DNA from 2 places in the Methylobacterium phyllosphaerae genome. Region 2 is predicted to be linked to the other one. Evidence: riboswitches for the same ligand, from Rfam matches in the RefSeq annotation. Region 2 holds a riboswitch; the other holds the start of a gene.
What was found. A riboswitch is a leader RNA that binds a small molecule or an ion and turns the genes downstream of it on or off. The one in region 2 is predicted to bind thiamine pyrophosphate.
Positions count from the first base shown of each region.

Region 1: another riboswitch for thiamine pyrophosphate. It lies ahead of thiC (phosphomethylpyrimidine synthase ThiC); the one in region 2 lies ahead of thiO (glycine oxidase ThiO).

Region 1 covers NZ_CP015367.1:2,777,130-2,786,516, reverse strand. The annotation lists gene thiC (phosphomethylpyrimidine synthase ThiC) at 85-1,971, opposite strand; TPP riboswitch at 2,043-2,148, opposite strand; gene MCBMB27_RS12505 (alpha/beta hydrolase) at 2,268-3,098, shown strand; gene MCBMB27_RS12500 (HNH endonuclease family protein) at 3,112-3,486, shown strand; gene MCBMB27_RS12495 (acyltransferase family protein) at 3,594-4,664, shown strand; gene MCBMB27_RS12490 (hypothetical protein) at 4,676-4,921, opposite strand; gene MCBMB27_RS12485 (hypothetical protein) at 5,037-5,519, opposite strand; gene MCBMB27_RS12480 (hypothetical protein) at 5,704-6,087, shown strand; gene MCBMB27_RS12475 (transglycosylase domain-containing protein) at 6,228-8,420, shown strand; gene MCBMB27_RS12470 (sensor domain-containing diguanylate cyclase) at 8,673-9,387, shown strand, end outside.
Region 2 covers NZ_CP015367.1:95,950-105,336, forward strand. The annotation lists gene rpoD (RNA polymerase sigma factor RpoD) at 1-682, shown strand, start outside; gene MCBMB27_RS00430 (adenylate/guanylate cyclase domain-containing protein) at 759-2,018, shown strand; gene MCBMB27_RS00435 (glycosyltransferase) at 2,122-3,243, opposite strand; gene MCBMB27_RS00440 (TIGR02281 family clan AA aspartic protease) at 3,660-4,169, opposite strand; TPP riboswitch at 4,403-4,531, shown strand; gene thiO (glycine oxidase ThiO) at 4,596-5,819, shown strand; gene thiS (sulfur carrier protein ThiS) at 5,816-6,028, shown strand; gene thiG (thiazole synthase) at 6,031-6,834, shown strand; gene MCBMB27_RS00460 (thiamine phosphate synthase) at 6,831-7,475, shown strand; gene MCBMB27_RS00465 (proteasome-type protease) at 7,629-8,381, opposite strand; gene MCBMB27_RS00470 (transglutaminase family protein) at 8,426-9,253, opposite strand; gene MCBMB27_RS00475 (alpha-E domain-containing protein) at 9,275-9,387, opposite strand, start outside.

The DNA.
Region 1 (9,387 bases), 2.7 Mb from region 2:
TCGACATTGAGGCCCCGTGCGGTGGAACGCCGGGGCGGAACGGCGGCACGCCCGCATCCGGATCGGACCGGGCGTGCCTTGGCCTCACTCGGCGGCGTCGACGTAGAGCTTGCCGCCCTCGGCCAGGAACTCCTCCGACTTGGCCCGCATGCCGGCTTCGGCCTCGGCCTTGGACATCGCGGGCGACGCGCCCACGACTTCGCCGGCTTCCTCCATCGCCAGCACCTCGGCGCGCAGATCCTGCGTGATCTTCATCGAGCAGAATTTCGGCCCGCACATCGAGCAGAAATGCGCGACCTTGTGGGCGTCCTTCGGCAGGGTCTCGTCGTGGTAGCGGCGGGCCGTATCCGGATCGAGGCCCAGGTTGAACTGGTCCTCCCAGCGGAAGTCGAACCGGGCGCGGCTGAGCGCGTCGTCGCGCAGCTGCGCGGCCGGGTGGCCTTTGGCGAGGTCGGCGGCGTGGGCGGCGATCTTGTAGGTGATCACGCCGGTCTTCACGTCGTCCCGGTCGGGCAGGCCGAGATGCTCCTTCGGGGTGACGTAGCAGAGCATCGCGGTGCCGAACCAGCCGATCATCGCGGCGCCGATGCCCGAGGTGATATGGTCGTAGCCGGGGGCGATGTCGGTGGTCAGCGGGCCGAGGGTGTAGAACGGCGCCTCGCCGCACTCCTTCAGCTGCTTCTCCATGTTGACCTTGATCTTGTGCATCGGCACGTGGCCGGGGCCCTCGATCATCACCTGGCAGCCCTTGTCCCAGGCGACCTTGGTCAGCTCGCCCAGCGTCTCCAGCTCGCCGAACTGGGCGGCGTCGTTGGCGTCGGCGATCGAGCCCGGGCGCAGGCCGTCGCCCAGCGAGAACGACACGTCGTAGGCCCGCATGATGTCGCAGATCTCGTCGAACCGCTCGTAGAGGAACGATTCCCGGTGCCCGGCCAGGCACCAGCGCGCCATGATCGAGCCGCCGCGGGAGACGATGCCGGTGACGCGCCGGGCGGTCAGCGGCACGTGGGCCAGCCGCACGCCGGCATGGATGGTGAAGTAGTCGATGCCCTGCTCGGCCTGCTCGATCAGCGTGTCCTTGAAGACCTCCCAGTCGAGCTTGAGCGGGTCGCCGCCGACCTTCTCCAGCGCCTGATAGATCGGCACCGTGCCGATCGGGACCGGGCTGTTCCGGATGATCCACGAGCGGATGTTGTGGATGTTGCGGCCGGTGGACAGGTCCATGACCGTGTCGGCGCCCCAGCGGATCGACCAGACGAGCTTCTCGACCTCGTCGGCGGCCGAGGACGTCACGGCCGAGTTGCCGATGTTGGCGTTGATCTTGACCAGGAAGTTCCGGCCGATCGCCATCGGCTCCAGCTCGGTGTGGTTGATGTTGGCCGGGATGATCGCTCGGCCGCGGGCGATCTCGTCGCGCACGAATTCGGGGGTGATGAAGGGCGGGACCGAGGCCCCGAAGCTCTGGCCGTCGGCGAGTGCGGCCTCGGCGCCCGCGAGCATCTTCTCGCGGCAGACGTTCTCGCGATGGGCGACGTAGATCATCTCCTCGGTGATGATCCCCGCGCGGGCGAACTCGTACTGGGTCACCCTCTGGCCCGGGGCCGCCTTGCGGATGGTCCGCTCGGCGGGGCAGGGGGCCACGAGCTTGTCGCCCGCGAAGCCGTTATCCTCGGGCTTCACCGCCCGCGGGGCGACGGCCGCGTAACCGCGGGCCGCGATCCAGGGCTCGCGCACGCCGGGGAGGCCGGCATTGAGGTCGATCCGCGCGTCGGTCTCGGTGTAGGGGCCCGACGGGTCGTAGACCCGCACCGGTTCCTCCTTCGGATCGGAGAGGACGATCTCGCGGTAGGGGACGCGGATGTCCGGCCGTCCGGCCGGGCTCGCATAGGCCTTGCGCGATCCGGTCACCGGACCCGTGGTCACGGTCTCCGGGCTGCCTTTCACATCCTTGGGGAGAACGGGTGCGTTCATCGTGGGCCTCTCCTCGTGCTGGAGCAGTCCGGTCCACGCGATGGCCGAGATGAGATGGGGCCGCGCGACATGCGACCGCAGGTTCCCGTCCCTCCGCCGGTATGAGCCGGATCAGGTTCAAGGGTCAGGGCAGCGTGCCCAATCTCAGCCCCCTGCGGGGCTCCCCTCGGAACGGTTCCAGACTCAGGCGCGCGGACGGCTTTGTCAATGCTGACCGGGCGCCCTAGAAAACACATCCCGAAAACCGTTCGATCGAACGTATCCGCTTCTCAACCCCACGGCCTCCCCCGCATCGCATGCGACTCCTCGCCGGCCTCCTGCTCGCCGTGCTCCTGCTCTGCGGGTTGGCCTGCGCCGCGCTCGCCCTCGGACAGCGCCGCTTCCTCTATCCGGGCGCCTTCAGCCCGCCGACACCCTGGCCGGTGCCGCCCGGGGTCGCGACGATCACGGTCGCGACCTCGGATGGCGAGACCCTGCACGGACTGTGGCGGCCGCCGCGGCCGGGCTGCGGCGTCATCGTCAGTTTCCACGGCAATGGATCCCGCCCGGAACCGCACGCGGAGCGCTTCGCCGCGGAGCCGTGGCGGGCGCGCGGCTGGGGTCTGCTGACCGTGGCCTATCGCGGCTATCCCGGCTCGACCGGCAGCCCCAGCGAAGACGGCCTGATCCGCGACGGCCTGGCGGCCGTGAACGCCGCGCGAGCACAGGCGCCCGATGCGCCGATCCTGCTGCACGGCCATTCGCTGGGGGCGGCCGTCGCGGTCGCAGTCGCCGAACGGGTGCCGACGATCGGGCTTTACTTGGAGGCCCCGTTCGACTCGATGATCCACACCGTGCGGCTGCATGTCCCGCTAGTCCCCATCTGGCTCCTGCGCGACACATACCGCTCGGACACGCGCATCCGTGGCGGAACTGCGCCGGTTCTGATCGTGCAGGGACGCGACGACACGGTGGTGCCGCTCAAGTTGGCGCAAAGCCTCGCCGCAGCAGCCGGCCCTCGGGCGCGGATCGCCGTGATCCCGGGCGACCACGTGTCCATCCTGGGGGGCCGGGACCGAGAGGCCGAGGCGTTGTTCAGAGAGCGTGTCGGTCCGACCTGCCCGCAGCCGGTCGATCAGCAAGGATAGGAGAGGGGGGCGCGTGGTCGGACGGCGCTCGCAGCGCTGGAGCGCCGAAGATCCGGACGCACCGGGTGCGCAGGGCCGGCCCGAGCCGGTCTGCCCGCTCTGTGAGCGCCCGATTCCGCACGGCGCTCGCTCCAGCCTCCATCACCTCACCCCGAAGCTGAAGGGCGGAACCCATCGCGGTACCGTCCGCCTGCACCAGATCTGCCACTCGGCGATCCATGCACGCTACAGTGAGGCCGAGATCGCCAAGCGCCTGGCCGATCTCGAAGCCCTGCGGACCGATCCGGAGATAGCCCGCTTCCTCGCCTGGGTGCGCGGCCGGCCGGACGATTTTCACGCCGCGACGCGTATGACCCGCGCGCGGCGGTCGGCGCGGCGCAAGGTCTGACCGCCGGCGTTTACCGACCGTTCGTCACATCCGCAGGTTGCGGCGATCACGTTCATCGCCGTCAACCCAAATCGGTCCAGGATCCCTCCGATCGCGAGGGTGGGACGATGGCCGGGGTCGGGGATACGGGTGATCGGCTCGCCTGGGTCGATATCGCCAAGGGGATCTGCATCCTCCTGGTGGTCATGATGCATTCCGTCACGGGCACCGGCGACGCCATGGGCGGGGAAGGTTTCCTCCATCCGGTCGTGGCCTTCGCGAAGCCGTTCCGGATTCCGGACTTCTTCCTTCTGTCCGGCCTGTTCATGGGGCGGGTGATCGACCGCGACTGGCGCCTGTTCTCCGACCGCCGGGTGGTCCATTTCGCCTATTTCTACCTGCTCTGGCTCGTGATCCAGTCGGCCGCCAGATACGGCAAGATCGCCGGCGATGACGGCCCCACGGCCTTCGCGGCGCATCTCGCCCATGCCCTGATCGAACCCTACTCGACGCTGTGGTTCATCTATCTGCTCGCGGTGTTCTCGGTCGTCACCAAGGCTCTGCGCCGCGTGCCCGACGCCGTGCTGCTCGCCGGTGCCGCCGTGCTGCAGATTGCCGACATCCGCAGCGAGTCGACCCTCATCGAGGAGTTCTGCGCCCGATATGTCTTCTTCGTCGCCGGCTATCTGTTCGCCGGCCGCATCTTCGCCCTCGCGGACGCGGCCCGGCACCGGGTCCGGCTCGCCCTGTGCGGCCTCGCCGCATGGGCGTTCGTGGAAGGTTGGCTCGCGCTGACTCCGTCGGGCCTTCCGAATCACCCGACCCTCGCCAGCCTGCCGCTGGTGAGCCTCGCTCTCGGCGCCGCCGGTGCGCTCGCGATCGTGGTGGCGGCGTCGCTCCTTGGCCGCGTCGGGGGGCCGATCGCCGAGGCGGTCCGAACCTGCGGGCAGCGCTCGATCGTGATCTATCTCGCCTTTTCGCTACCCATGGCGGCGACCCGGGAGATTCTCGTGCGCACCGGAGCCATCGCCGATATCGGACTTGCAAGCCTCATCGTCATGACCGTGGCGGTGCTGCTGCCGCTGGTCCTGGAGCGGCTGGTTCGCGGCACGGCGCTCGATCTGCTGTTCGTGCGGCCGCGCTGGTGCCGGCTCGTGGGGTCGGAGTCCCGGACCCGCCCGGTCCTGCAGGCGACCTGAGACGGGCGGCTTCAGCCCTCGAAGGCGATGCCGATCCGGCGGCTGCGCCGCCATGCAACGGCCGCCGCGCGCGGCTCGGCGCCGGCGCTCACGCGGAGCGGGAAGCGGTCCGGCACCACATGATCGCCGTCGACCTCGATCTGGGCGCCGACCTCGGTCGCGTCCCAGACCAGGCAACTGACTTCGCCGCCGTCGAGCAGGACCGCGCCGAAGGTGAAGGCGTTCTTCCGGAAGACGCCGCGGCGATTCTCCCTCATCGACTCCCCCATCCGCACCCGCGGGCCCGCGGAGACGATCTCCGCGGTCCGGGACGATGCCGGATGGGGGTTAACAGGGCAAATACGATCCCTTGCCTGCGCTCTCAGATCGAGATCAATAGTCGTCCGGATCATCCCTGTAGCGGCGCGGCCCAGGCCCATAATCGTCGTCGTACGAGCGGCGTGCGCGCGGCCGGTCGTAGTCGCGGCCATAGCGATAGGCGTCGCGCCGGTCGTCGTAATCGTCGCTCCGGTACCCGCCACCGCCGTAGCCGCCACCGCCGTAGCCGCCACCGCCAGAGCCGCCTGCAGTGATGCGCGGTGCGTACCAGCAGCTCTTCGCCTGGCCCGGTGCGGGATCGCCGAAGGTCTGGCTGTTGCAGGGCACGGCGCCGCCCTGAGGAAACGGCCGACCGTTGGTCCGGCCGGGCACGCCGTAATAGACGTTGGTCGCGTAGGGCATCCGGCAGACGCCGCCTTCCTGGGCGCAGCCGACCAGATACACCGTGTCGAGCTGATAGGCCCGGGCCGGCGCGGGCATCACCGTGCCGGCTCCCAGCATGATGGCTCCGAAGGCCAGAGCGATCCGAATCTGCACGTCCCCGATTCCCCATTGCGTCGCGGTCCGCGTGCCGAATAATCCGGTCGGCGGCTTCCGGCCAGCGGCCGCGCTCGCTATGGCGTCGCGCACGGATCTGTGCGGGCTGTTTTGGCACCGCCATGACGATGATCGGGCGGAGCCACCCGTGGTCGAACGGGATAGGGCGCCCCAGGAGGCCTTAATGAGGGATGCGTCCGCGCAGGAGCTTCTGTTGCTCAGCGCGCTGCAGGAATGCCGGATCCAGCTCGACGCGGCGCGCAAGGACGAGGCGGCCCGCGCCGCCGTCCGGGAGGAGCTGGAGGCTGCCCTTCGCCGCGAGGCGGCGCTCTCGGCTGTGGTCGCCGAGGAGCGCGAGCGGACGGAGGCCGTCCGTCTCGTGCTTCAGGCGCTGCTGATGAGCATCGGCTGGTTCGGCCTGCGCCGACGCCTGTTCCGGTCGCGCATCGCCCGGCTGGGCCGCGAGACGCCGGATTCAGGTCCGCAATCGGCTCGCCATTCCGTGCTGCTCGCGGAGGCCCGACGGGTGCTCGGCGCGCCGGCCGTCCAGCCTCCTGCCCAACGCTAGGGCGTATCGGCGCGCGGGATGGGGAACGGGCGCCGAACGCTTCGATAACGGCCCCTTAAACCGCCGCATTTAGCGTGCGGAAACCGTCCTGCGGCGCGCCCGACAGACGCGCTGCGGCGGAACATTCGTAGACGGGATGCATGGCCAAGGGTCGGGGCAGGATTGAGCCGAACTTCGACGTGCCCGAGGGGCGTGTCCGGGATCGCGGCGAACTCGATCTGCGCCTGTCCCGGGAGGACCGTCCCGGGGGGGCAGGAGACGGCGTGGCGAAGCGATCGGGCGGCGGAGGAGCGCGGCAGCCGAACAAGGCGCCGGCGCGGACCACCGGGCGGGCGAAGGCCTCGGGTCGCGGCCGACGCCGGCGGTCCTGGCTCGGCCGCATCGTCTACGGCACCGTCGTCCTCGGTCTCTGGGGGGTGATCGGGCTTGCCGGGCTCATCGCCTACCACGCGTCGCAATTGCCGCCGATCGACCAGCTCGCGGTGCCGAAGCGGCCGCCCAACATCGCCATCCTGGCAAGCGACGGCTCGCTGCTCGCCAATCGCGGCGAGACCGGCGGCCGGGTGGTCTCGATCAAGGAATTGCCGCCCTACTTGCCGCGCGCCTTCGTGGCGATCGAGGATCGGCGCTTCTACCAGCATTTCGGCGTCGATCCGGTCGGCATCCTGCGCGCCATCGGTCAGAACCTGACCCGGCGCGGCGTCGCGCAGGGCGGCTCGACCTTGACGCAGCAGCTCGCCAAGAATCTGTTCCTGACGCAGGAGCGGACCGCCTCGCGCAAGATCCAGGAGGCGATCCTCGCGCTCTGGCTGGAGCACAAGTACACCAAGGACGAGATCCTCGAGCTCTACCTGAACCGTGTCTATTTCGGCGCCGGCGCCTACGGCGTCGAGGCGGCCGCGCAGCGCTATTTCGGCAAGCCCGCCAAGGAGGTGAGCCTTGCGCAGGCCGCGATGCTCGGCGGCCTCGTTCAGGCGCCGTCGCGGCTCGCTCCGAACCGCAACCTCCCGGCCGCCCAGGCCCGCGCCGCCCAGGTGCTCGCCGCGATGCAGGAACTCGGCTTCGCCGCGCCGCAGGACGTGAAGGTGGCGCTCGCCCAGCCGGCGAAGCCCACCAATGCCCGCGGCGGCGGTTCGGCCAATTACGTCGCAGACCTCGTGATGGACGTGCTCGACGACTACGTCGGCAAGTTCGACACCGACATCACGGTCCAGACGACCGTCGATCCCGTCCTCCAGGCCGCCGCCGAGAAGGTGCTCACCGACGAGCTCAACGCCAAGGGCGCGCGCTTCAATGTCGGCCAGGGCGCGCTGGTCTCGATGCGGCCCGACGGCGCGATCCGGGCGCTGATCGGCGGGCGCGACTACGCCCAGAGCCAGTTCAACCGTGCCACGACCGCGAAGCGCCAGCCCGGCTCCTCGTTCAAGCCCTTCGTGTACCTCGCTGCCGTGGAGCACGGCGCCACGCCCGACACGGTCCGCGAGGACGCGCCGGTCCGGATCGGCAACTGGGCCCCGGAGAACTACTCGCACCGGTACGAGGGGCCTGTCACCCTGCGGACGGCGCTCGCCCATTCGCTCAATACCGTCGCGGTGCGGCTCGGCCAGGAGGTCGGCCCGAAGACCGTGGTGCAGACCGCCCAGCGGCTCGGCATCACCTCGCCGCTCCAGGCCAACGGCTCCATCGCCCTGGGCACGTCCGAAGTGACGCTGCTGGAGATGGTCGGCGCCTACGGGGCCTTCGCCAACGGCGGCACCGGCGTGATCCCCTACGTGGTGACCGCCGTGAAGAGCCAGGGCGGCAAGGTCCTGTACAAGCGCTCCGACAACGGTCTCGGCCGGGTCATCGATGCCAATGCCGACGGCATGATGAATGCGATGATGCACGAGGTCTTCGTCAGCGGCACCGGCAAGAAGGCGGACATCCCGGGCTGGGACCTGGCGGGCAAGAGCGGCACCACGCAGGACTACCGCGATGCTTGGTTTATCGGCTTCTCGGGCAGCCTCGTCACCGGGGTCTGGCTCGGCAACGACGACGGCGAGCTGACCAAGAAGGTCACCGGCGGCAATCTGCCGGCGGAGATCTGGAAGTCGTATATGACCCAGGCGCTGAAGGGGCAGACTCCGGTCCCGCTCCCCGGCCTCAACCGCTGGCGCAGGCAGCCGGAGACGACCGCCTCGGTGGCGAGTGCCGCGCCGCCTGCACCGGGCGGGCTCCTCGGGCAGATTCTGGGCGAACCGGAGGCACCCGCGCCGCGCCAGTCCGCCCCGGCGCGGCGCGCTCAGAAGGATGACCGCAACTTCATCGAAAAGCTGTTCGGGATCGGCGACTGACCCCGCCGATCGGTGACGGCCCGGCGCTCGCCACCCCATCGCGGGCCTGATCGACGGTGCTCGAAATCCGGCTGACCGCTGACTTGACGCGGCAGCACTTACAGACCTGGTGCCGATTGATCTATATTGGCGCAAATCGGACGCTTCTTAATTCCTAAAATAACTCCTTTTTCAATATTCGGGACTCAGAATTCGGGTCGATAGCAAGTCCGCTCTCCGGTTGCCGGGGCCGGCGGCAACCCGATCGAGCCCATGGTCCCGCGCGCGACTGCCACAGCGATCCGAGTCCACCTCGCCGATCGCGCCTCGCGTCTGATCGCGCTGGGGGGCACGTGCCTGCTGCTCTGCCTGACGCTGCTCGGGGTCTATCTCTGCCTCGATCTGCGCGATGTCGCTTGGCACAATGCGCGCCGCAACGCTGCGAACCTTCTGGCCGTGATCGAGGAGGGGGTCGGCCACAGCCTGCGGGTTTACGATCTCTCCCTGCAGAGTTCCGCGCGCTTGGCGCACCGCGCGGATATCATAATTCTGGACCCGGAACTCAGACGCTTGGCCGTGTTCGACACCGCCGTCGCGGGCTCCGGTCTCGGTCCGATCACCGTCACGGATGCGGCGGGTGATGTCCAACTGACGAGCGATCCCAACCTGCAGAACCGGCCCAACCTGAGCACGCTGCCGGAATTCCAGATCCATAAGTCCAATCCCGATGCGGGTCTGATCCTTACTGGACCGACTCAGTCCCGTCTGACCGGGGAGAGCATTATCCGCATGACCCGGCGGATCCAGACGGCAGACGGTTCCTTCGCGGGGATCGTGTACGGATCGATCAGACTCGCGCATTTCCGGGCGCTCTTCGACCGGCTGCGCTTCGATGACGGTATCGCCCTGAACGTGTTCCATCGGGACGGGACGCTCCTGATCCGCGCGCCGGCCCGGCCGCAACTGCTCGGGCAGAGCATCCGTGCAA
Region 2 (9,387 bases):
GATATCCATCGCCAAGAAGTACACGAACCGCGGCCTGCAGTTCCTGGACCTGATCCAAGAGGGCAACATCGGCCTGATGAAGGCCGTGGACAAGTTCGAGTACCGGCGCGGCTACAAGTTCTCGACCTATGCCACGTGGTGGATCCGGCAGGCGATCACCCGGTCGATCGCCGATCAGGCCCGCACGATCCGCATCCCGGTGCACATGATCGAGACGATCAACAAGATCGTCCGGACCTCGCGCCAGATGCTGCACGAGATCGGCCGCGAGCCGACCCCGGAAGAGCTGGCCGAAAAGCTGGCCATGCCGCTGGAGAAGGTCCGCAAGGTCCTGAAGATCGCCAAGGAGCCGATCTCCCTCGAGACGCCCATCGGCGACGAGGAGGACAGCCACCTCGGCGACTTCATCGAGGACAAGAACGTCGTCCTGCCGATCGACGCGGCGATCCAGTCGAATCTGCGCGAGACCACGACCCGGGTACTCGCCTCGCTCACGCCCCGCGAGGAGCGTGTGCTGCGCATGCGCTTCGGCATCGGGATGAACACCGATCACACCCTCGAGGAGGTCGGCCAGCAATTCTCGGTGACCCGCGAGCGCATCCGTCAGATCGAGGCCAAGGCACTGCGCAAGCTGAAGCACCCGTCGCGCAGCCGGAAGCTCAGGAGCTTCCTGGACAACTGAGCCCACGCCGCGGATTACGCGGCGCTTTCCCGTCGACCGCGTTGCTTCGGCGCTGCGCGGCATCCACTCTGGCGCCATGCTCGAACGCCGCCCGCCACCGCCCGGATCCCCGACGGCCTTCGCGGACGGATCGGAGGCTGACGACGTGCCCTTCGGCGCGCTCCAGCCCTCCGTCGGCATCCGCGATTGGCTGCTCGGCGAGGGGGCGCGGATGCCCAACGCCGAGGAGATGCTCACCGGACTCGCAGAGCGTCTGATCGCCGTCGGCGTACCGGTGGACCGGGCATCGACGGCCATCGACACCCTGCATTCGGAATATGCCGGCGTTGGCCGGATCTGGACCCGGGACGGCGGCACCACCGTGCGGCTGTTCCCGCACGGCGCCCGCTCGACGGACGCCTATCTCAACAGCCCGTTCCATACGGTCCACGCCACCGGCGATTGGCTGATCCTCGACCTGTCCAAGACGCCGGACGACGCCTACGCGATCGTTCCGGACCTGAAGGCCGGCGGCTACACCCACTACGTGGTGGCGCCGTTGTTCTTCACGAACGGCACCCAGAACGGCATCACCTTCGCCACGCGGGCCCCTGAGGGGTTCCGGGACGACGACATCGCGATCCTGCGCTTCGTCATGCCGGCGCTGGCGGCCGTGATGGAGATGCGCGTCCTCAACAAGCAGCTCGACCACGTCCTGCGTCTCTATGTCGGCGACGAGCCGCACCGGGCGATCCTGGCCGGCGACATCCGCCGCGGACAGGTGACGCGGATCCGCTCGGCGATCCTGTTCGCCGATATGCGCGACTACACCCGGACCTCCGCCGACATGACGCCCGAGGAGGCCGTCGGCCTGCTCAACGTGTTCTTCGACTGCCTCGTGCCGCCGATCGAGCGGGAGGGCGGCGAGGTCCTGAAGTATCTTGGCGACGGTCTGCTGGCGATCTTCCGGGAGTCCGGTGACGACCTCGGCGGCGCGGCCAAGGGTGCGCTCACGGCGGCCCAGCACGCCCTGGCGGCCCTCGACGAAGCGAACGCCCTGCACCAGTTCCCGGTACCGGTGGCCGCGGGCATCGCGCTCCACCACGGCGAGGCCGCCTACGGCAATGTCGGGTCCGGCTCCCGCCTCGACTTCACGGTGATCGGCCGCGACGTGAACCTCGCGAGCCGCATCGCGCAGCTGAATCGCACCCTCGGCGAGCCGCTGCTGATGTCCAAGCCCTTCGTGGACTTCCTCTGGGGGGATCCGATCCCGCTGGGCGAGCACCGGCTCAACGGGTTCGACGAGCCCATGGCGGTCTTCCGGCCAAAGTTCCTGCGCCCGCGCAAATCCAGCTGAGCCCCTCTCCGATCGCGTCCTCGATCGGCTCTCGGCGTCAGGAAGCCGTCCCACCCGTCCGCCGTGAACCCTGCCCCGCAACCGATCCGTGCGCCGCTCGGACTCACCACTTCGGCACGAACGGCAGAGTGTAGGGGTTGTGCCGGCAACCCCAGACCGGGTCGATCATCCTCGCCATCACCGCCCGGGCCAAGGCGCCGGCATGTATGGCCACCTCCTTCGGGACATGCCTCCGTTCGAGGATCTTCAGGCAGGCATGTCCGCACGCGCTGTACTGGCCGATATGGTACGCGTTGATGGCGAACTCTTCGAGTATGCCGTATTCGTAGACCCACGGATTCAGGGAAATCCCCTCGCTCGGAAGTTCGAGTGCCAGGCCCGCCTCCGCGTATCGATATCCGTCCGCGAAGCGCTTCCTCAACCGGCAGAACCGACTGGCCCCGTGGCGCGCTTCCGCCCGCGCGGGGCGGACGGAGGTCGCGCGCTCGTAGAGCTGCAACACCCTGTCCTCCGGCTCATCGAGGCGCTCCGCGTTCACGGCGGCCATCAGCAGACTGTAATAGACCTCCTCGTCCCATCCGCCCAGCTCTGCTCGCTTCAGAAAGGATTCGAGAGCTTTCCTGTATTCTCCAGCAGCATTATAGGTTGTCCCGAGGTACATCGTGTATCGGGCGATCATGTGTGGATCGGTCTCGACCTCCAACGCCTTCTTGAGAACGGCGATATCCCGCGCATCCGCCGTGGTGTCGCGGTGACGGGCGCCGTCATCACCCCGGCGCATCGCGAGGGGAAGGACCGGTGTCTCGGAGACGCCGGGGCAGCTGAGAAATTCGTGCAGGACGCCCCGGTAGCGCCAGTTTTCCCGGCATCTGACCAACTGGGTGCGCCAGTATCGCGTCTGCTCGTCGATGATCTCGAACCGATAGCCGGGCGCACGCAACTTCGGCATCGTGAAGTCGGTCGGGATGACCAGCTCATCATCCGCGTCGATGATCAGAGCGTACTGCGCGTGACGCCGTGCGAGTTTCAGGGCCTCGTTCCGATTAAAGGCAAAATCGACCCAGGGGCGCTCGACCAGGGCCCCCGGTATGTCCGCGAGCGCGGCACGGACAATATCCTGTGTTCCATCCGTCGATCCAGTGTCAACGATGATCCAATGATCGATGATCGGACGAACGGAGTCGATGCACCGACGGATCACGTGGGCTTCGTTCTTCACGATCATCGATAAGCAGATCGTGGATTCGCGATTCTTCATCTTGAAGCCGCCCCGTCATGCACTCACGCCTTGAACGCGCAGTCATCACGGCTCCTAGCACCACATCAGCGCATTGACAAAACGACCGATTGCTCCATGATCATTCTGATTGATCGGCGTATTTTCAGCTTTATCGGGGTCAAACTCAGAAATATCTAAACACAATAACATAAGATCTATAAATCAACCGGGAAGGATTGAATTATTAAACCGGTCGGGGACGATCCATCATCGGGCCGCCCGTGGCCTGCGCACCGAATATTTTCCGCGCAGGATCGGACGCGTGATCGACCTGGTCCCGCAGCCGATCCCGGGGAGACGGGCCGCGCCAGCCGCCGTTGGCGCACCGCGACCCCAGAGATCGGCATGGGCGTTCGGGCGTTTCAGCCCCTCAGAGTCATCGTGCTGCCAGAGACGCCGAAATCGCGCAGGCGTCTGAGGAATGACATGCCCAGCAGGCTGGTGGACAGGAGCCCGCGCGGGATCACGACCGCATCGACGTCTCGCACCGTGATCGATCCGATCTGCACGATCGCGATCCGGATCGGCGCCACGCGAACCGTCCCGTTCGCGGTGTTCCAGACGCGCGTGAAATCGGACGCAGCGACCTGGATCCCGATCCGCGCGGCGTCCTCCTCGGAGAACGCGCAGGCGCTCGCCCCGGTATCCACCATCATCGGCAGTGAACGGCCGTCCAGCAGAGCGTTGACGAAGAAATGGCCGTTGCGGCCAGCCTGGAGGGCCACACCGGCGGCGGCACGGCCTGCGAGATCCGGCTCCTGCGGCGGTGCGACGGCGAGCGCGACCGGCGCCGCCCGCATGCCGTCGCGCACCTTCAGGACGGCCGTGACGCCGAGAAAGCCGAGCATGCAGATCAACAGGATTGTGCGCACGCAAATTCGCCCGTGACGTGGAGTGCCGGCGCCCGGAGAAGGTCCGGGATCCCGGCGATCAGATCCCAGACGCGTGAAGGGATGGTGCGCGCCGCCTATCGCGACCGCTGTCCGCGCGCCGATTCCGGTCCGCTTGGTGTCTGGACTGTCACCGCGACCCGCGGATTGTCACGGGAATGATGCAGAGGCGGCGGCGCGGGGTTGACCGACACAAGCCGTGACGCCACATCTGCGTCTGTTCCAGGGAGATCCCCGGCAAGGGGCTGAGAAACCGCTGGCACGTCCCTTAGGACCTGCGGCGCGGAAATCCTTCGAACCTGATCCGGCTCATACCGGCGTAGGGATTGGACCGCGGCCGCCCGAAAGGCAGGCCACAGCTTCTGGTAGAAGCGCACGGCCCGCTCCCCGCGACGGCAATCCGCGGAGATGCCTGTGCCCTTCGACCGACCTGCCTCACCGATCGGCAGCCGCCGCAATCCCGAGGGCGTCGTCGCGCCCGCCGTCCTGCCGGCGCGGACCGCCGTCGCCGTCATCGGCGGCGGGCTGATCGGTCTGTCGATCGCGTGGCGGCTCGCGCGGGCCGGCCGCACGGTGACCGTGCTGGAGCGGGAGACGATCGGCGCGGGCGCGAGCCTCGCGGCCACCGGCATGCTGGCTCCGGCCGCCGAGCACGAGCCCGGCTCGGACCCGCTTCTGCCGCTCGCCCTGGACTCGCTCCGGCTCTGGCCCGGCTTCCGCGACGCCCTTGAGGCCGAGTCCGGCCGAACCATCGACTATCGGGCGGACGGCACCCTGGTGCTGGCGGTCGGCCGCGACGAGGTCGAACGCCTGCGCTTCCGCTACGACCTGCAGCGCCGCTCGGGACTCGACGCCACCTGGCTGCCGGGCAGCGAGGTGCGGCGCCTGGAGCCCGGCCTGCGCCCCTCCGTCACCGCCGGGATCCACTGCCCGCTGGACCATCAGGTCGATCCCCGTCTGGTCATGGAGGCCCTCACCGAGGCTTGTCGTCGGGCCGGCGTGATCCTGGTGGAGCGGACCGCCGTCACCACCCTCGACTGGTCGGGCGGCCGCGTGACCGGGATCCGCGCCGGCGACCGCGTCGTCGCCGCGGAGACCGTCATCCTGGCTTCCGGCGCCTGGAGCGGGGAGGGCGGTCTGCTCCCCGACGCGCTCGCCCTTCCGGTCCGTCCGCTGAAGGGCCAGTCCCTGGCGCTGCGCACCACCGCCCGCACCGGCACCCTCGCGCGGATGGTCTGGACCGAGCAGGTCCACATGGCGCCGAAGAGCGACGGCCAGCTCATCGTCGGCGCGACCGTGGAGGATTGCGGCTTCCGGCCCGGCGTTACCGCGGGCGGGCTCTACGCGCTGCTGGAGGGCGCCCGCCGGGTGCTGCCCGGTATCGAGGAGATGGAAGTCGAGGCCGTCTGGAGCGGCTACCGCCCGACCTCGGACGACGACGCGCCGATCCTCGACACCATCGCACCGGGCCTCGTCGCCGCCACGGGGCATCACCGCAACGGCTACCTGCTCGCCCCGATCACCGCCGAGGCGATCGCCGCGCTGGTGTTGCACGGCGCGCTGCCCGAGGTCGCCCGTCCCTTCACCCGCCTGCGCTTCGGCCAGCCGGACGCGCTGAGGGCCTCGGCATGAAGCTCGTCGTCAACGGTGAGCCGCGCGACTGCGCGGCCGAGACGGTGGACGCGCTGTTCCGCCTCGAGGCCGCGGAGAGCGGCATCGAGAGCCCGCAGGGCGTCGCCATCGCGCTGAACGGCCGGGTGCTGCGCCGCCGCGACTGGGGGGAAACCCGGATCGCGGAGGGCGACCGCGTCGAGATCGTTCGCGCCATGCAGGGAGGTTGAGCATGGATCAGACCCATACGCCGCTGCGTCCCGAAGGTGGGGATGACAGCCTGACCATCGCCGGCGTGAGCCTATCGTCGCGACTGTTCATCGGCACCGCCGGCTATCCGACGCAGGCGATCATGCGCGACGCCGTCCAGGCGAGCGGCGCCGACGTGGTCACCGCCTCGATCCGCAGGGTCTCGCTGCAGGGCCACGGCTCGGACACGGTCAAGATCCTGAAGGGCAAGCGCTTCCTGCCGAATACCGCCGGCTGCGAGACGGCCCGCGACGCGATCATGACCGCCGAACTCGCCCGTGAGGCGCTCGACACCAACTGGATCAAGGTCGAGGTGATCGGTGACCGGGAGACGCTCTACCCGGACGTGATGGAGCTGATCGAGGCCTGCCGCCATCTCGTCGATGACGGCTTCGTGGTGCTGCCCTACTGCAACGACGACCCGATCGTATGCCAGCGCCTGGAGGATATCGGCTGCGCCGCCGTGATGCCCATGGGCTCACTGATCGGGTCCGGGATGGGCATCGCCAACCCGGCCAATCTCGAACTGATCTGCCGCCGGGCGAAGGTGCCGGTCGTGGTCGATGCCGGGATCGGCACCGCCTCGGATGCGGTGATCGCCATGGAACTCGGCGCCGCCGCCTGCCTGATCAACACCGCGGTGGCCAAGGCCGACGATCCCGTGCGCATGGCCCGCGCCATGGGCCGGGCGGTGGAGGCCGGACGCGACGCGTATTGCGCCGGGCGCATTCCCCGCCGCGGCCGGGCCGAGCCATCGAGCCCGCAGCTCGGCCTCGTCGGCTCGTGAGGGCACTGCCGTCGCCGCTGCTCGCGGTGACGGACCGGCACGGGCATCCACGGCCGCTCGCCGAGACGGTGCAGGCGATCCTCGATGGCGGCGGACGCTGGATCTGGTTCCGGGATCGCGATCTGGAGACGGACGCCCGTCGGCGCCTCGGCGAGGCCGTGGCAGAGCGCGTGCGGGCCGCGAAAGGCGTCCTGACGGTCGGCGGTGACGTCGCGTTGGCGCGCGCCCTCGGGGCCGACGGCGTCCATCTCGGCGGCGGCTCGGGACCGGAGGCCATCGCGGCGGCACGGGCGGCGCTGGGAGAGCGGGCGCTGATCGGCGTGTCGGCCCATGCGGCGCACGAGGTTGCCCAGGCGGCGTCGGCCGGTGCCGATTACGCCACCCTCAGCCCGATCTATGCGACCGCCAGCAAGCCGGGCTACGGCCCGGCGCTCGGCCTCGCGGGGCTCGCGGCGGCCTGCGATCGCGAGCTTCCGATCGTGGCGCTCGGCGGTCTCGACGCGGACCGAATCGGCGGATGCCGGGCCGCCGGGGCGGCGGCGGTCGCCGTCATGGGTGGGCTGATGCGAGCGCGCGAGCCGGCCGAGGCCGCGCAGGCCGTCCTGAAAGCCTGGAGCTCGGCCGATCGCGCCCCCGTGTGAGGGGCGCCACCCGGTCGGCGCACGGGCCTCGCGACCGGCACGGACCCGGGGCCCTTTGCTCCGCTCGGGACGACGGGCGGGGCGATATCAACCGCAAGTCCGCGCGGACACGGCGCCGGATCGAATCCTCGCGCAAGTCCTAACGCGCAAGCCCTATTTGTCCGCCGGCCCGTAAGGCGGCCGCGGGATGGCCCGATGCGCGGCCCGGAGCGCCGCCGACCAGCGCTCGCGCAGGTCGTGGAAGTAGCCCTCACCAGCCTCGATCCGGTGATTCACTTCCAGCGTCAGCGCGTTCCGGCGAACCAGGGCGATGTCGATCGGCAGCCCCACGCCGAGATTCGACCGCATGGTCGAATCCATCGAGACGAGGCTGACCTTCAGGGCGTCGTACAGCTCGGTCGTGTATCTCACCGCCCGGTCGAGGATCGGCTTGCCGTACTTGTGCTCGCCGATCTGAAGGAAGGGCGCATCGGTGCTGCACTCGATGAAATTGCCGGCCGAATAGATCAGGTACAGACGCATCTCGCCATTCCCGATCTGGCCGCCGAACAGCAGCGAGATCGAGAACCGGATGCTGGCCGCCTCGAACCCGTCCTTCTCGATCGCCCGCACCCGTCGGATGGCCCGGCCGATCAGCTGCGCGGCCTGGAACATGGTCGGCGCTTCGACGAGCTTCTGCGGCGGCTCGTCGTCCTCCTCGCCGGGCACGCCCTCCTGAAGCATGCTGAGAACAGACTGGGTGATCGAGAGATTACCGGCCGAGGCGAGCATCATCACCCGCTCGCCCGGTACGTTGAAATGGTGCAGCTTTCGGTAGGTCGAGATATCGTCGAGCCCCGCATTGGTGCGGGTGTCGGCGACCATCACCAGCCCTTCCTCGACCAGGACACCGACGCAGTAGGTCATCGTCTTCGGGTTCTCCTACGGCCGGCGGACCGGTGTCTGAACGATCAGGATTGGGCGGCGGTCCTGCCTTGCTCGACCCGGAGCTTCACGTCCAGTGTTTCGGTGCCACCCCCCGTGCGGCTGCCGCGGATCGGGGCCGCGCCGAGATAGTCCAGGCCCGTTGCGACGCGGATGTAATTGTCCGAGGGGCTGACGTCGTAGCACGGATCGAACGCCACCCAGCCGAGATCCGGCACCAGGGCCTCGACCCAGCCATGGGGCGCCTCGACATCCGCCTGCCCGTCGTCCCGGGCCCGGTAACCGGCCACGTAGCGGGCCGGGATGCCGATGTGGCGGGCGGCGGCAAGGAAGACGTGGGCGAGATCCTGGCAGACGCCGCTCCCGGCCGCGAAGGCCTTGGCGGCTGGAACCGCGCTGGAGGCGGGGCCGGGCTCGTAGGTCACCGCGCCGCGGACGGCGCCCATCAGCCTGTGGAGGAGAGCCAGAACCGCACCGTCGCCCTCCGCGGCGACGCGTTCCGCGAAGGCGTGCAGCTCGGGGCTCGCCGCGCACAGATCCGTGTCGCGCAGGAAGAACTGATCCGGCAGGCGCTCCACAGTGCCGCGCACGACACCGTTCGTGTCATCGGTATCGACCTCGCCGGTCACGCGGATGGTGAGGGCATCGGCCGGCTCGTCCGGCGTGAACCAATGGACGACATTGCCGAACCCGTCCTCGCGGGCGGTGAGCCGCCCGTCGATGGTGGTGTCGATCCGCCACGTGCGGACGTATTGGCCGTCATGATCCCGGGGCGTCAGCCTCAGGACCTGCACGAGCCCGCGGGCCGGCTGCTCGTAGGTGTAGATGGTCTCGTGAACCACGCGGATGCGCATGCGCTGTCCTGTCCGTCTCGTTCAGCCGACCAGATACTGCTTGGCGATCGCCTCGCCCACCCTGTTGTTCTCGGCAATGAACGCTTCGACGAATTCGTGCAGCCCTGAGGCGAAGACTCGGTTGATATCCTCGC